DNA from 2 places in the Paenibacillus sp. FSL R7-0210 genome. Region 1 is predicted to be linked to the other one. Evidence: a T-box and tRNA genes for the amino acid it is inferred to sense, from the RefSeq annotation. Region 1 holds a T-box; the other holds one or more tRNA genes.

Region 1 (6,158 bases):
GATATTCTGCCCCTGGCCGGCGGTATTCAAGTCGTCTTTACACCTGGACACACACCAGATCATATATCGCTATATCATATCCCAACTCAAACGTTAATTGCCGGCGATGCATTAAATTCAAAAGCTGGTAAGCTCCTGTCCTTTGACAACTATTACACGTTGGATCATCCGACTGCGTTGAAGTCGATTGCCAAACTGCTGGAGCTGGATATTAAAAAAGTGATCACATATCATGGTAACGAAGTTACACATAGAATCAAGGAAAGTCTCCAGAAAATAGTAAATACAACAACTTCTATTTGACCTGAAAGTTTCTTTTGAAATCAGTTTTGTTTGTTAAGCCACTCCGATCGCAGCATTGCATATTGAAATTCATCTACCCAAATGCCTTTGGACATGTAATTTTCGAGCAGGTGTCCTTCACGTCTCATGCCTAAACGCTCTAGCACTTGAATCGATTTTGTGTTCCTCACATCGGTAAAAGCGATCAGCTTATGTTTATTTAGTAAGCCAAACACATAGTCAATCAGGGCACGAAGCGCCTCATTCATGTATCCTTTTCCTTGATGCTCAGGTGCTAGAGTGAATCCTATCTCAACCATTCGGGGTTCATCTGCGAGTGTGTGAATGGCACAATCACCGATTAATTGATCTGACTCCGTTAGAGCAATTGCATATTGGAACCAAGTCCCGGGCTGATCCGGGGAATGTACTATTTGTCTGCTGATAAATGCTTCAGCTTCTTGAAGCGTATAATGATCCCAGGATTGAAAACGGGAAACCTCTGGATTCGTCCGGTATTGATAAAAAGAATGTACATCCTGCAAATCAAACTTTCGAATAACAAGCCGGTCGGAAACGCAATATACTTCGTTTGATTTCTCCATAAGTAAACCTCCTGCATCAATAATTATCGTTTGTTACAATCTGCGATGGGCTTGTTCTGCGGCCTCCATGATGATTTCGCCTAACGTTGGATGCGGATGAATGGTCATGGCCATATCTTCTACCGTCGCTCCCATCTCAATCGCAAGGGATAGCTCAGATATAAGAGTAGATGCTTCAGCGCCTACAATCTGTGCACCTAATACAAGACCAGACACAGCATGAGCAACGATTTTGACAAAGCCTTCGGTTTCTTTCAGAGCCAGCGCACGGCCATTAATAGAAAAAATAGATTTTCCAACGACAACAGGAATCGATTGTTGTTTACACGCCGTTTCGCTAAGACCAACGCTCGCAATCTCCGGGTGAGAGAACACAACCAGCGGAAGAGCTTTGTAGTCGATGACAGAGGGTTTACCCGCGATCGCTTCTGCTGCAATTTTTGCTTCATATGAAGCTTTATGAGCCAAGGCAGGGCCTTGAACAATATCTCCAATGGCATAGATATGCGGGATAGATGTTCTGCACTGCTTGTCAATCTCGATCAAGTCTTGTGGAGTAGGGGACAGACCTATATTTTCAAGACCCAAGGTTCCATCTGTGTTCGGTTTCCTGCCCACCGTAATTAACGCATATTCAGCTTGAACAACATGGTGTTGATCCTGACGCATATAATGTAGATTGATGTGACTCGTATATTGGTCTGCTCCTGTAACCTTAGCTTCCGTTAAGATGGTTATCCCGTCCTTCTTCAGTTGACGAACGACAGGTGCGACAAGCTCTGCTTCAAATCCGGGTAAAATCTGTTCACCGCCCTCAAGCATCGTAACTGTGGTTCCAAATCTCGCAAACATCTGACCCAGTTCCACGCCAATATAACCGCCGCCAACTACAACAAGGCTCTTAGGAATACCGGCTAGCGATAGCGCCTCAGTGGATGAAAGAATCCGTCCGCCGAAAGGAAGAGCGCTGATTTCAATCGGACGGGAACCGGTTGCCAGGATGAGATGTTTGAAGCCTATTCGGTGCTCATTCTGTTCAGCGTGATGAATTTCAACGGTATTCGCGTCTATCAAGCTGGCTTCTCCTTCGATAACTGTCACACCTGCTGTTTTAAGTAAAAACCGAACTCCTCCAGACTGCTTATCCACCACAGCTTGCTTAAACAACTGAGCCTCCTGAAAAGAAGAAGCTTCGTCAACAGTATACCAGTGTCTTCGCAAATGAATACGCTCCGCTTCAGCAATCAGCGCTTTGGAAGGAATACAGCCTACATGTGTACATACCCCTCCGATCTGGTGGCGCTCCACAATGACTGTTTTCATACCCAATTGTGACGAACGTAATGCGGCTACATAACCGCCAGGCCCCGATCCAATGACCAGGGTATCTACAGCTTCTAATGAGTTCATAATGAGTACCTCCAAAATAAAATATGATGATCGTAATATATTATAATCATCATATTTTAAAAGAGTCAACACTTCATAATAAATTGACATCAAATAATATGATAATTATAATATTTTAAAAACATTCATAAATACAGACTTATACAAAAGGGAGAGAGCAGGATGCCTTATCCGAAAGGACACAAGCTCAAAGTTCGAAGCCATATTATTACCAGCGCAGCCAAAGCATTTCGCACCCACGGCGTGCGGAATATTAGTCTTCCACATATTATGAAAGGTGCTGGACTGACGCACGGAGGATTTTACTCCCATTTTGCAAATAAAGATCAGCTTGTGATGGAGACCTGTCATTTCGCAATTAGTGACACCATCGACACACTTCAGAGAATTGCAGACCAAAATAAAAATGAAGATCAGACGCCGATTGAGGCCGTCATTGATTTTTACTTAAGCCCTCTGCATCGGGATCAGACGGAAGCCGGTTGTATCTTACCTGCTTTATCAGGAGAGGTTGCCCAGCTACCGGAAAATATTAGGCAAGCGTACACACAAGAGCTGCAACGTTTCATCGCGTTTATTACAAATATGGCTGGGATCGATCCCTCTAATAGTTATGCGTTGGTGAGCAGTATGGTGGGTACTGTGGCACTGGCAAGGGCAGTTAGTGATGAGAAGTTCAGTGATGCTTTATTACAGGCAGGTCTTGTGCAGATCAAACAAATGGTAAGCGCCGGCTCCAGGTTCCCCAGTTAGAACGGAATTGTTATTTGACGAAGTAAGTTGATTGTGCTAGCATTGCTTTAACTTAAAACGAAAAGGCTATGATGAGAAATAGTAACTATTAGGGATCTCACAGAGAGAAGATGGTTGGTGCGAATCTTCATTGATCTAATAGTGAAGCAGTCTCGGAGCTGTGGACCGAACAGAGGAATCTTAGTAGGCTTCAACGGAGTTCCACCGTTATTCAGGAAACAGTATCGGAGCAATCCCGTACTGATAGAGCGCAGAGCAATCTGAAGTTAGGTGGTAACACGGACATAATCGTTCGCCCTAAGTTGACAAGAAACATGTCAGCTTAGGGCTTTTTTGTTTTAAGCATAACTAATATTTGATGGAGGTATTACAATGACACCAGATGAGTTGAGACAATCCTATGTTGATTTTATGAAAAGAATAGGGGCTAGCCAAGTGCCTTCTTCTAGCTTGTTACCGGAAAATGATCCCTCAACGTTGTTTACAGGAAGCGGAATGCAGCCGATGGTTCCCTATTTATTGGGGGAAAAGCATCCGATCGGCAATGAGATTGCTAATATTCAGAAGTGCTTAAGGACAGTGGATATTGATGAAGTAGGGGATACGTCGCATCTGACATTTTTTGAAATGATAGGCCGGTGGGAGTTCAAAGCAAATGAACATAACTATAAGCAAAAGCAAATCGACGCTATTTGGCATTGGCAGATCATCGAATTAGGAATGGATCCGGGCAGGCTGTATATCAGTGCTTTCGCAGGAAGTGACGAATTGAATATACCGAAAGATACGGAAGCCCTTGGGCTCTGGTCAGCAAAATTCAAATCCGTCGGGATAGAACCCATCATTGAAGATGATCCCTGGCAATATGGGGCATCCAGAGGCGGGAAAATATTCTTATACGATGAAAAAGAAAATTGGTGGAGCCGGGCCGGAAGTCCTCTCCATATGCCGGTTGGTGAACCGGGTGGACCCGATAGTGAAATGTTTTATGATCTTGACCCAAGCGGTGATCCACTGGATCATCCTGCTTCTGAAAGCGACAGATTCCTGGAAATTGGGAACAACGTATTTATGTGTTACACAAAAGGAGAGACCGGATTCGTAAAAATGCAAAATCCCAATCTGGATTATGGAGGCGGATTAGAAAGGGTGGCTACAGCCCTTAACGGGGACAAGGATATTTACAATACGGCTTTCTTCCTTAATCCCAAGAACAAGTTGATGGAGCTAAGCGGTAAATCCTATGCTGACGATCTAAAGTCCTTTAGAATCATACTGGATCATGTGAGAGCGGCTACGTTTCTCATTAATGACGGTGCAGAGCCGGCAAATAGTGATGCAGGGTATATAACAAGAAGGCTATTAAGAAGGGCCATCCGTGCGGGTAAAAAAATAGGGATACAAGGAAGCTTTGTGGGTCAGTTGTCTGAAGTTTATATCGATGAAGCAACAGCTTATGAAGATTTGATCCGCAATAAAAAGAAAGTAATTGAAATCGTAAATAAGGAAGAAAGTCTTTTCTATAGAACATTACAGCAAGGAGAATTTGAAATACAGAAGCATCTGAAGAATAAGGGTAAAGTTACGGGGGCAGATGCCTTTTATTTTTACGAAACCTATGGATTTCCCTTGGAGTTGACAGAAGAGTATTTAACTGAAAGTGGATATAGCATGGAAGACAAGGCGTCTTATACAGAAGCGGCAAAGAAACATGCTGAAATGAGCAGAACTGCTTCTGCGGGTAAATTTAAAGGTGGCTTAGCTGAACATTCCGCAGAAACAACCGCGCTGCACACGGTATCTCATTTGCTACTTGCGGGGTTAAGGGAAGTTCTAGGTGATCATGTTCACCAACAAGGAAGTAATATTACTTCCGAACGATTACGGTTTGACTTCAACCATGATGAAAAACTTACCCCCGAGCAAATAGCTAAGGTGGAGAAGTATGTGAATGATGCAATTTCATCGAAAGCAGTTACCTCTATTTCAGAGCTGCCTAAACTTGAAGCGAAAGAAAGTAATGTGGAAGGAAACTTTTGGGATAAATATCCGGATATCGTTAAGGTGTATACCATCCAAGATCACGAAGGGAAAGTGTGGAGCCGGGAAGTATGTGGAGGGCCTCATGTAGAAGATACCACAAACTTAGGAACATTCCGTATTGCAAAAGAACAATCTTCGGCTGCTGGAGTCAGAAGGATTAAGGGAGTAATTAAAGATAAAGCAATTCGGATTTAATCCGAATTGCTTTTTTACTGCTAATAGAAATATTGCAGAGAGTATCAATCTGACATCATTCACTCTGATGAATATCGTTCGGAAGTTCATCATTGAGTTTCTGGTACCCGAGTCCCCATGTTTCCATAGAGAATATAATTGGCTTCAGTGAATTTCCTAAGTCACTTAAGCTGTATTCGACTCTCGGAGGGACTTCTGCAAAAACAGTACGAATGACAATTCCATCCTCTTCCATTGAGCGTAAATTTTCAGTGAGAACCTTTTGACTGATCTCCGGGATACTTTTACGAAGTTCTCCGAATCGTTGAGTTCCCTTCAAAAGATCCCTCATAACCAATAGCTTCCACTTGTTACCTATCAATCCAACTGTCGTTGCGACGGGACACAACGGCAACTCTTTTTTTGAAATCACTACATTATCGCCTCCAATAGTTACTAATAGGTTCCTATATAACAAAAAGGTGCCTACTTTCAAAACCAATACATTGCTTATATTATAATTCTGTCGATGAAAAATCAAATGAAAATGATGAAAGGGGGAGGGAGTTTGAGAGAAAGTTTATGGATGCAACTGAGTGACTATTTTTCGAATCATATGTCAACGTTCTTGAATTCTTGGAAAGAGCATTTAGAGATCAGTTTATTGGCATTGATGATTTCTACACTTATAGGAATGATCTTAGGTACCTTATCAACTAAATATAGTCGTTCCGAAAAATGGATCACCTCGTTATTTCAAACATTACGAATCATTCCCAGCCTAGCAATCTTACTTCTGTTGCTTCCTATCATGGGTACTGGAATTAGGCCAGCCCTTGTCGCTCTCATTATTTTAGGAATCCCTCCAATCTTAATGAATACAGTATCCGG
Region 2 (6,158 bases), 4.9 Mb from region 1:
TTTACAGCGTAAATGCTTCAGGAAATTGATTCCTGAAAACTGAATCCGAAACGAAATTTGCGTTTGCCCTTGTTACGGGGCCCCCGGAAAGTATTCGGAATCCGCTTCGTCAGCTTCATCTTCACTTTTTGGGGTAACTTTTGGATAAGCCCTCGACCGATTAGTATTGGTCAGCTCCATGCATTGCTGCACTTCCACCTCCAACCTATCTACCTCGTCGTCTTCAAGGGGTCTTACATACTGGGAAATCTCATCTTGAGGGGGGCTTCACGCTTAGATGCTTTCAGCGCTTATCCCGTCCGTACGTAGCTACTCAGCCATGCTCCTGGCGGAACAACTGATGCACCAGCGGTACGTCCATCCCGGTCCTCTCGTACTAAGGACAGCTCCTCTCAAATTTCCTGCGCCCACGACAGATAGGGACCGAACTGTCTCACGACGTTCTGAACCCAGCTCGCGTACCGCTTTAATGGGCGAACAGCCCAACCCTTGGGACCTACTTCAGCCCCAGGATGCGATGAGCCGACATCGAGGTGCCAAACCTCCCCGTCGATGTGGACTCTTGGGGGAGATAAGCCTGTTATCCCCAGGGTAGCTTTTATCCGTTGAGCGATGGCCCTTCCATGCGGTACCACCGGATCACTAAGTCCGACTTTCGTCCCTGCTCGACTTGTAGGTCTCGCAGTCAAGCTCCCTTATGCCTTTGCACTCTGCGAATGATTTCCAACCATTCTGAGGGAACCTTTGAACGCCTCCGTTACTCTTTAGGAGGCGACCGCCCCAGTCAAACTGCCCGCCTGACACGGTCCCCGTACCCGATGAGGGCACTAGGTTAGAACCTAGATACGATCAGGGTGGTATCCCAACGGCGCCTCCGCAGAAGCTTGCGCTCCTGCCTCCACGGCTCCCACCTATCCTGTACAGATCGTACCCAAATTCAATATCAAGCTGCAGTAAAGCTCCATGGGGTCTTTCCGTCTTGTCGCGGGTAACCTGCATCTTCACAGGTATTAAAATTTCACCGGATCTCTCGTTGAGACAGCGCCCAAGTCGTTACGCCATTCGTGCGGGTCAGAATTTACCTGACAAGGAATTTCGCTACCTTAGGACCGTTATAGTTACGGCCGCCGTTTACTGGGGCTTCGGTTCACAGCTTCGGGTTTAACCCCTAACCGCTCCCCTTAACCTTCCAGCACCGGGCAGGCGTCAGCCCGTATACTTCGCCTTGCGGCTTCGCACAGACCTGTGTTTTTGCTAAACAGTCGCTTGGGCCTTTTCACTGCGGCCCCCTCGGGCTATTCACCCTACCGAGGCACCCCTTCTCCCGAAGTTACGGGGTCATTTTGCCGAGTTCCTTAACGAGAGTTCTTCCGCGCGCCTTAGAATTCTCTTCTCGCCTACCTGTGTCGGTTTGCGGTACGGGCACCTTCTCCTGGCTAGAGGCTTTTCTTGGCAGTGTGAGATCATGACCTTCGCTACTATAATTTTCGCTCCCCATCACAGCCCAGCCTTAACGATGTGCGGATTTGCCTGCACACCAGCCTCACTGCTTAGACGGACATCCATCAGTCCGCGTCACTACCCTCCTGCGTCACCCCATCGCTCATAGCGGATTACGGTGGTACAGTAATTTCAAACTGTTGTCCTTCGACTACGCCTGTCGGCCTCGCCTTAGGTCCCGACTTACCCTGAGCGGACGAGCCTTCCTCAGGAAACCTTGGGCTTTCGGCGGATCAGATTCTCACTGATCTTTTCGTTACTCATACCGGCATTCTCACTTGTATGCTGTCCAGCGCTCCTTACGGTACACCTTCAACCCACATACAACGCTCCCCTACCCCAGGATCGACTTCACTCCAGCTTCGAAGTTCATGTTTATCCCCTGAAAGCATTTAGCCATTCATCCCTTCGGATGGTTCACGGCATCAATGTCAATCTGGATAAACACGCCTCAAAGGCGCAGTGAAGTCGATCCTAGCCATAGCTTCGGTGGTGTGTTTAGCCCCGTTACATTTTCGGCGCAGAGTCACTCGACCAGTGAGCTATTACGCACTCTTTCAATGGTGGCTGCTTCTAAGCCAACATCCTGGTTGTCTGTGCAACTCCACATCCTTTCCCACTTAACACACACTTGGGGACCTTAGCTGATGGTCTGGGCTGTTTCCCTTTTGACAATGGATCTTAGCACTCACTGTCTGACTCCCGGCAAGAAGTAAATGGCATTCGGAGTTTGACTGAGCTTGGTAACCCTTGCGGGCCCCGCACCCAATCAGTGCTCTACCTCCACCACTCCATTCACCGAGGCTAGCCCTAAAGCTATTTCGGGGAGAACCAGCTATCTCCGAGTTCGATTGGAATTTCTCCGCTACCCCCACCTCATCCCCGCATTTTTCAACATGCGTGGGTTCGGGCCTCCAGTGCGTGTTACCGCACCTTCACCCTGGACAGGGGTAGATCACACGGTTTCGGGTCTACGTCCACATACTCAGTCGCCCTATTCAGACTCGCTTTCGCTGCGGCTCCGGCTTCTCACCTTAACCTTGCATGTTAAACGTAACTCGCCGGTTCATTCTACAAAAGGCACGCCATCACCCATAGAAAGGGCTCTGACTTTTTGTAAGCACACGGTTTCAGGTTCTATTTCACTCCCCTTCCGGGGTGCTTTTCACCTTTCCCTCACGGTACTGTTTCACTATCGGTCGCCAGGTAGTATTTAGCCTTAGCAGATGGTCCTGCTGGATTCATACGGGGTTTCACGTGCCCCGCACTACTCGGGATCCGTCTCGGAGGGAACACAGTTTAGGCTACAGGGCTTTTACCTCTATCGCGGGCCTTTCCAGACCTCTTCACCTACTGAATTCCTTTGTAACTCCATGTGAGACGTCCCACAACCCCAAGAGGCAAGCCCCTTGGTTTAGGCTGTTCCGCGTTCGCTCGCCGCTACTGACGGAATCACTATTGTTTTCTCTTCCTCAGGGTACTTAGATGTTTCAGTTCCCCTGGTCTGCCTCTGCGTATCCTATGTATTCAGATACGAGTAACTGCGAATTACCACAGCTGGGTTTCCCCATTCGGACACCCCCGGATCAAAGCTTGCTTACAGCTCCCCGAGGCAGTTTCGTTGTTCGCCACGTCCTTCGTCGGCTCCTGGCGCCTAGGCATCCTCCGTGTGCTCTTAGTAGCTTAACCTCGATTTTTCCGTCAGGAAAATATCGGACAATGAATTTCTTCAACGCCTGTATTTCCATCAAGATCATCGTAGCATCGCCATTAATATGAAACTTGTTTACACAAGTTCAGCTTAAAGGAATGTTCTAAAACGCAAATTCGTTTCGGTATCCAGTTTTCAAGGATCAAGTTGCTGTTATTACGGGACAATCACGACTGTGATGTTCGGAATAACAGACAATGTATTTAGTATTTCAGACATAACAAATAGATGAAGTTTGTTGGTGGAGCCAAGCGGGATCGAACCGCTGACCTCCTGCTTGCAAGGCAGGCGCTCTCCCAGCTGAGCTATGGCCCCGCAAATTCCATCAAAACCGAACAAATGGAAACGCTCAAGGCTTTACGAAGTAAAGCCTACTTCAGGAAGCAAGCTTCCTGAAGACTTTTATTTGAATGTCTTCATTGCAGAAGACGATTCTCCATAGAAAGGAGGTGATCCAGCCGCACCTTCCGATACGGCTACCTTGTTACGACTTCACCCCAATCATCTACCCCACCTTCGGCGGCTGGCTCCCTTGCGGGTTACCCCACCGACTTCGGGTGTTGTAAACTCTCGTGGTGTGACGGGCGGTGTGTACAAGACCCGGGAACGTATTCACCGCGGCATGCTGATCCGCGATTACTAGCAATTCCGACTTCATGCAGGCGAGTTGCAGCCTGCAATCCGAACTGAGACCGGCTTTGCTGGGATTGGCTCCACCTCGCGGCTTCGCTTCCCGTTGTACCGGCCATTGTAGTACGTGTGTAGCCCAGGTCATAAGGGGCATGATGATTTGACGTCATCCCCACCTTCCTCCGGTTTGTCACCGGCAGTCACTCTAGAGTGCCCAGCTTCACCTGCTGGCAACTAAAGTCAAGGGTTGCGCTCGTTGCGGGACTTAACCCAACATCTCACGACACGAGCTGACGACAACCATGCACCACCTGTCTCAACTTTCCCCGAAGGGCACCTGATGCATCTCTGCTTCGTTAGTTGGATGTCAAGACCTGGTAAGGTTCTTCGCGTTGCTTCGAATTAAACCACATACTCCACTGCTTGTGCGGGTCCCCGTCAATTCCTTTGAGTTTCAGTCTTGCGACCGTACTCCCCAGGCGGAGTGCTTACTGTGTTAACTTCGGCACCAAGGGTATCGAAACCCCTAACACCTAGCACTCATCGTTTACGGCGTGGACTACCAGGGTATCTAATCCTGTTTGCTCCCCACGCTTTCGCGCCTCAGCGTCAGTTACAGCCCAGAAAGTCGCCTTCGCCACTGGTGTTCCTCCACATATCTACGCATTTCACCGCTACACGTGGAATTCCACTTTCCTCTTCTGTACTCAAGTCACCCAGTTTCCAGTGCGACCTCAGGTTGAGCCCAAGGTTTAAACACCAGACTTAAATAACCGCCTGCGCGCGCTTTACGCCCAATAATTCCGGACAACGCTTGCCCCCTACGTATTACCGCGGCTGCTGGCACGTAGTTAGCCGGGGCTTTCTTCTCAGGTACCGTCACTCCGGTAGCAGTTACTCTACCGGACGTTCTTCCCTGGCAACAGAGCTTTACGATCCGAAAACCTTCATCACTCACGCGGCATTGCTCCGTCAGGCTTGCGCCCATTGCGGAAGATTCCCTACTGCTGCCTCCCGTAGGAGTCTGGGCCGTGTCTCAGTCCCAGTGTGGCCGTTCACCCTCTCAGGTCGGCTACGCATCGTCGCCTTGGTGGGCCGTTACCCCACCAACTAGCTAATGCGCCGCAGGCCCATCCCCAAGCAGCAGATTGCTCCGCCTTTCATTCTCTCCTCAGGAGAAAAAAGAAATTATCCGGTATTAGCTACCGTTTCCGGTAGTTATCCCAGGCTTGAGGGCAGGTTGCCTACGTGTTACTCACCCGTCCGCCGCTAAGTCTGAAAGGAAGCAAGCTTCCTCTCAAACTCCGCTCGACTTGCATGTATTAGGCATGCCGCCAGCGTTCGTCCTGAGCCAGGATCAAACTCTCCAAATTGGTATTTAGAAAGAGCGATTGCTCATTTTGAAACTGACGATTCATTGAATGAATCTTGTAAAAATTAAAGCGTTCCATTTGTTCAGTTTTCAAAGAACTTGCTCCCGGCATTTCAACGTTATGTCTCTTGCACAGGAATTAGATCATATCATTTTATTACGTTTGTTGTCAACTTATTTTTCTTCCGCCGCTCAATTCAGCGTCGATGTCTCATAAGCACAAGAGATAATATATCACGCGCTCCAAGCGTTTGCAAGTCTTTTTTTATAATAGGATTAAGCACTGCTTTTTTTGAGTTAATAGTGAATAGTTCACCGCAGCTCTGCACAAATTGATTCCCATAATACTTCATTTGTCGCTACAATAGAATTTATCTTCGTATCCTATAGATAACTTATTTATTAACTGTTCCTGAAAGGAGTTCAAATGTCCAACAAGACCCTGCCTCAAGCTCCACCCGGCCCTCTGGGGGAATCACGAAATCTGCAGCAGGCTACCATCTACCGTATTTTGCTTGCTGTCAGCTTTGTTCATTTATTCAATGATTCCATTCAGGCACTGATTCCGGCGATGTTCCCTGTATTAAAGGATAACCTGGTGCTCTCTTATGCCCAGATCGGCTGGATTGCGTTCGCGCTGAATCTCACCTCTTCGGTGATTCAGCCTATTATCGGCTTCGCCGCTGACCGGAAGCCGCGTCCGATCCTGCTCCCGCTGGGGATGTGCTGTACCTTTGCCGGGGTGTTCCTGCTCGCTTTTGCAGGTAATTATGTATTAGTGATTGTATCCGTAATGCTTGTGGGCTTCGGATCAGCTGCGTTCCATCCGGAAGGGATGCGTGTGGCTCATATGGCTGCCGGTCAGCGCAAGGGGCTGTCGCAATCCATATTTCAGGTGGGCGGCAACGCCGGCCAGGCCTTGGGTCCTCTATTAATGAAGTGGGT

What was found. The T-box of region 1 lies ahead of MKY64_RS10445 (alanine--tRNA ligase). A T-box ahead of a tRNA ligase gene usually reads a tRNA of that ligase, here a tRNA-Ala.
Region 2: it encodes a tRNA-Ala, which carries the amino acid that the T-box ahead of MKY64_RS10445 (alanine--tRNA ligase) is inferred to sense. The anticodon was not compared.

The regions. Positions count from the first base shown of each region.
Region 1 is NZ_JBBPAR010000001.1:2,385,525-2,391,682, reverse strand. It holds gene MKY64_RS10465 (MBL fold metallo-hydrolase) at 1-303, shown strand, start outside; gene MKY64_RS10460 (GNAT family N-acetyltransferase) at 324-887, opposite strand; gene lpdA (dihydrolipoyl dehydrogenase) at 921-2,297, opposite strand; gene MKY64_RS10450 (TetR/AcrR family transcriptional regulator) at 2,460-3,050, shown strand; T-box leader at 3,110-3,353, shown strand; gene MKY64_RS10445 (alanine--tRNA ligase) at 3,423-5,288, shown strand; gene MKY64_RS10440 (winged helix-turn-helix transcriptional regulator) at 5,344-5,700, opposite strand; gene MKY64_RS10435 (ABC transporter permease) at 5,836-6,158, shown strand, end outside.
Region 2 is NZ_JBBPAR010000001.1:7,288,272-7,294,429, reverse strand. It holds rRNA gene MKY64_RS31145 (23S ribosomal RNA) at 141-3,189, opposite strand; tRNA gene MKY64_RS31140 (tRNA-Ala) at 3,451-3,526, opposite strand; rRNA gene MKY64_RS31135 (16S ribosomal RNA) at 3,654-5,214, opposite strand; gene MKY64_RS31130 (MFS transporter) at 5,641-6,158, shown strand, end outside.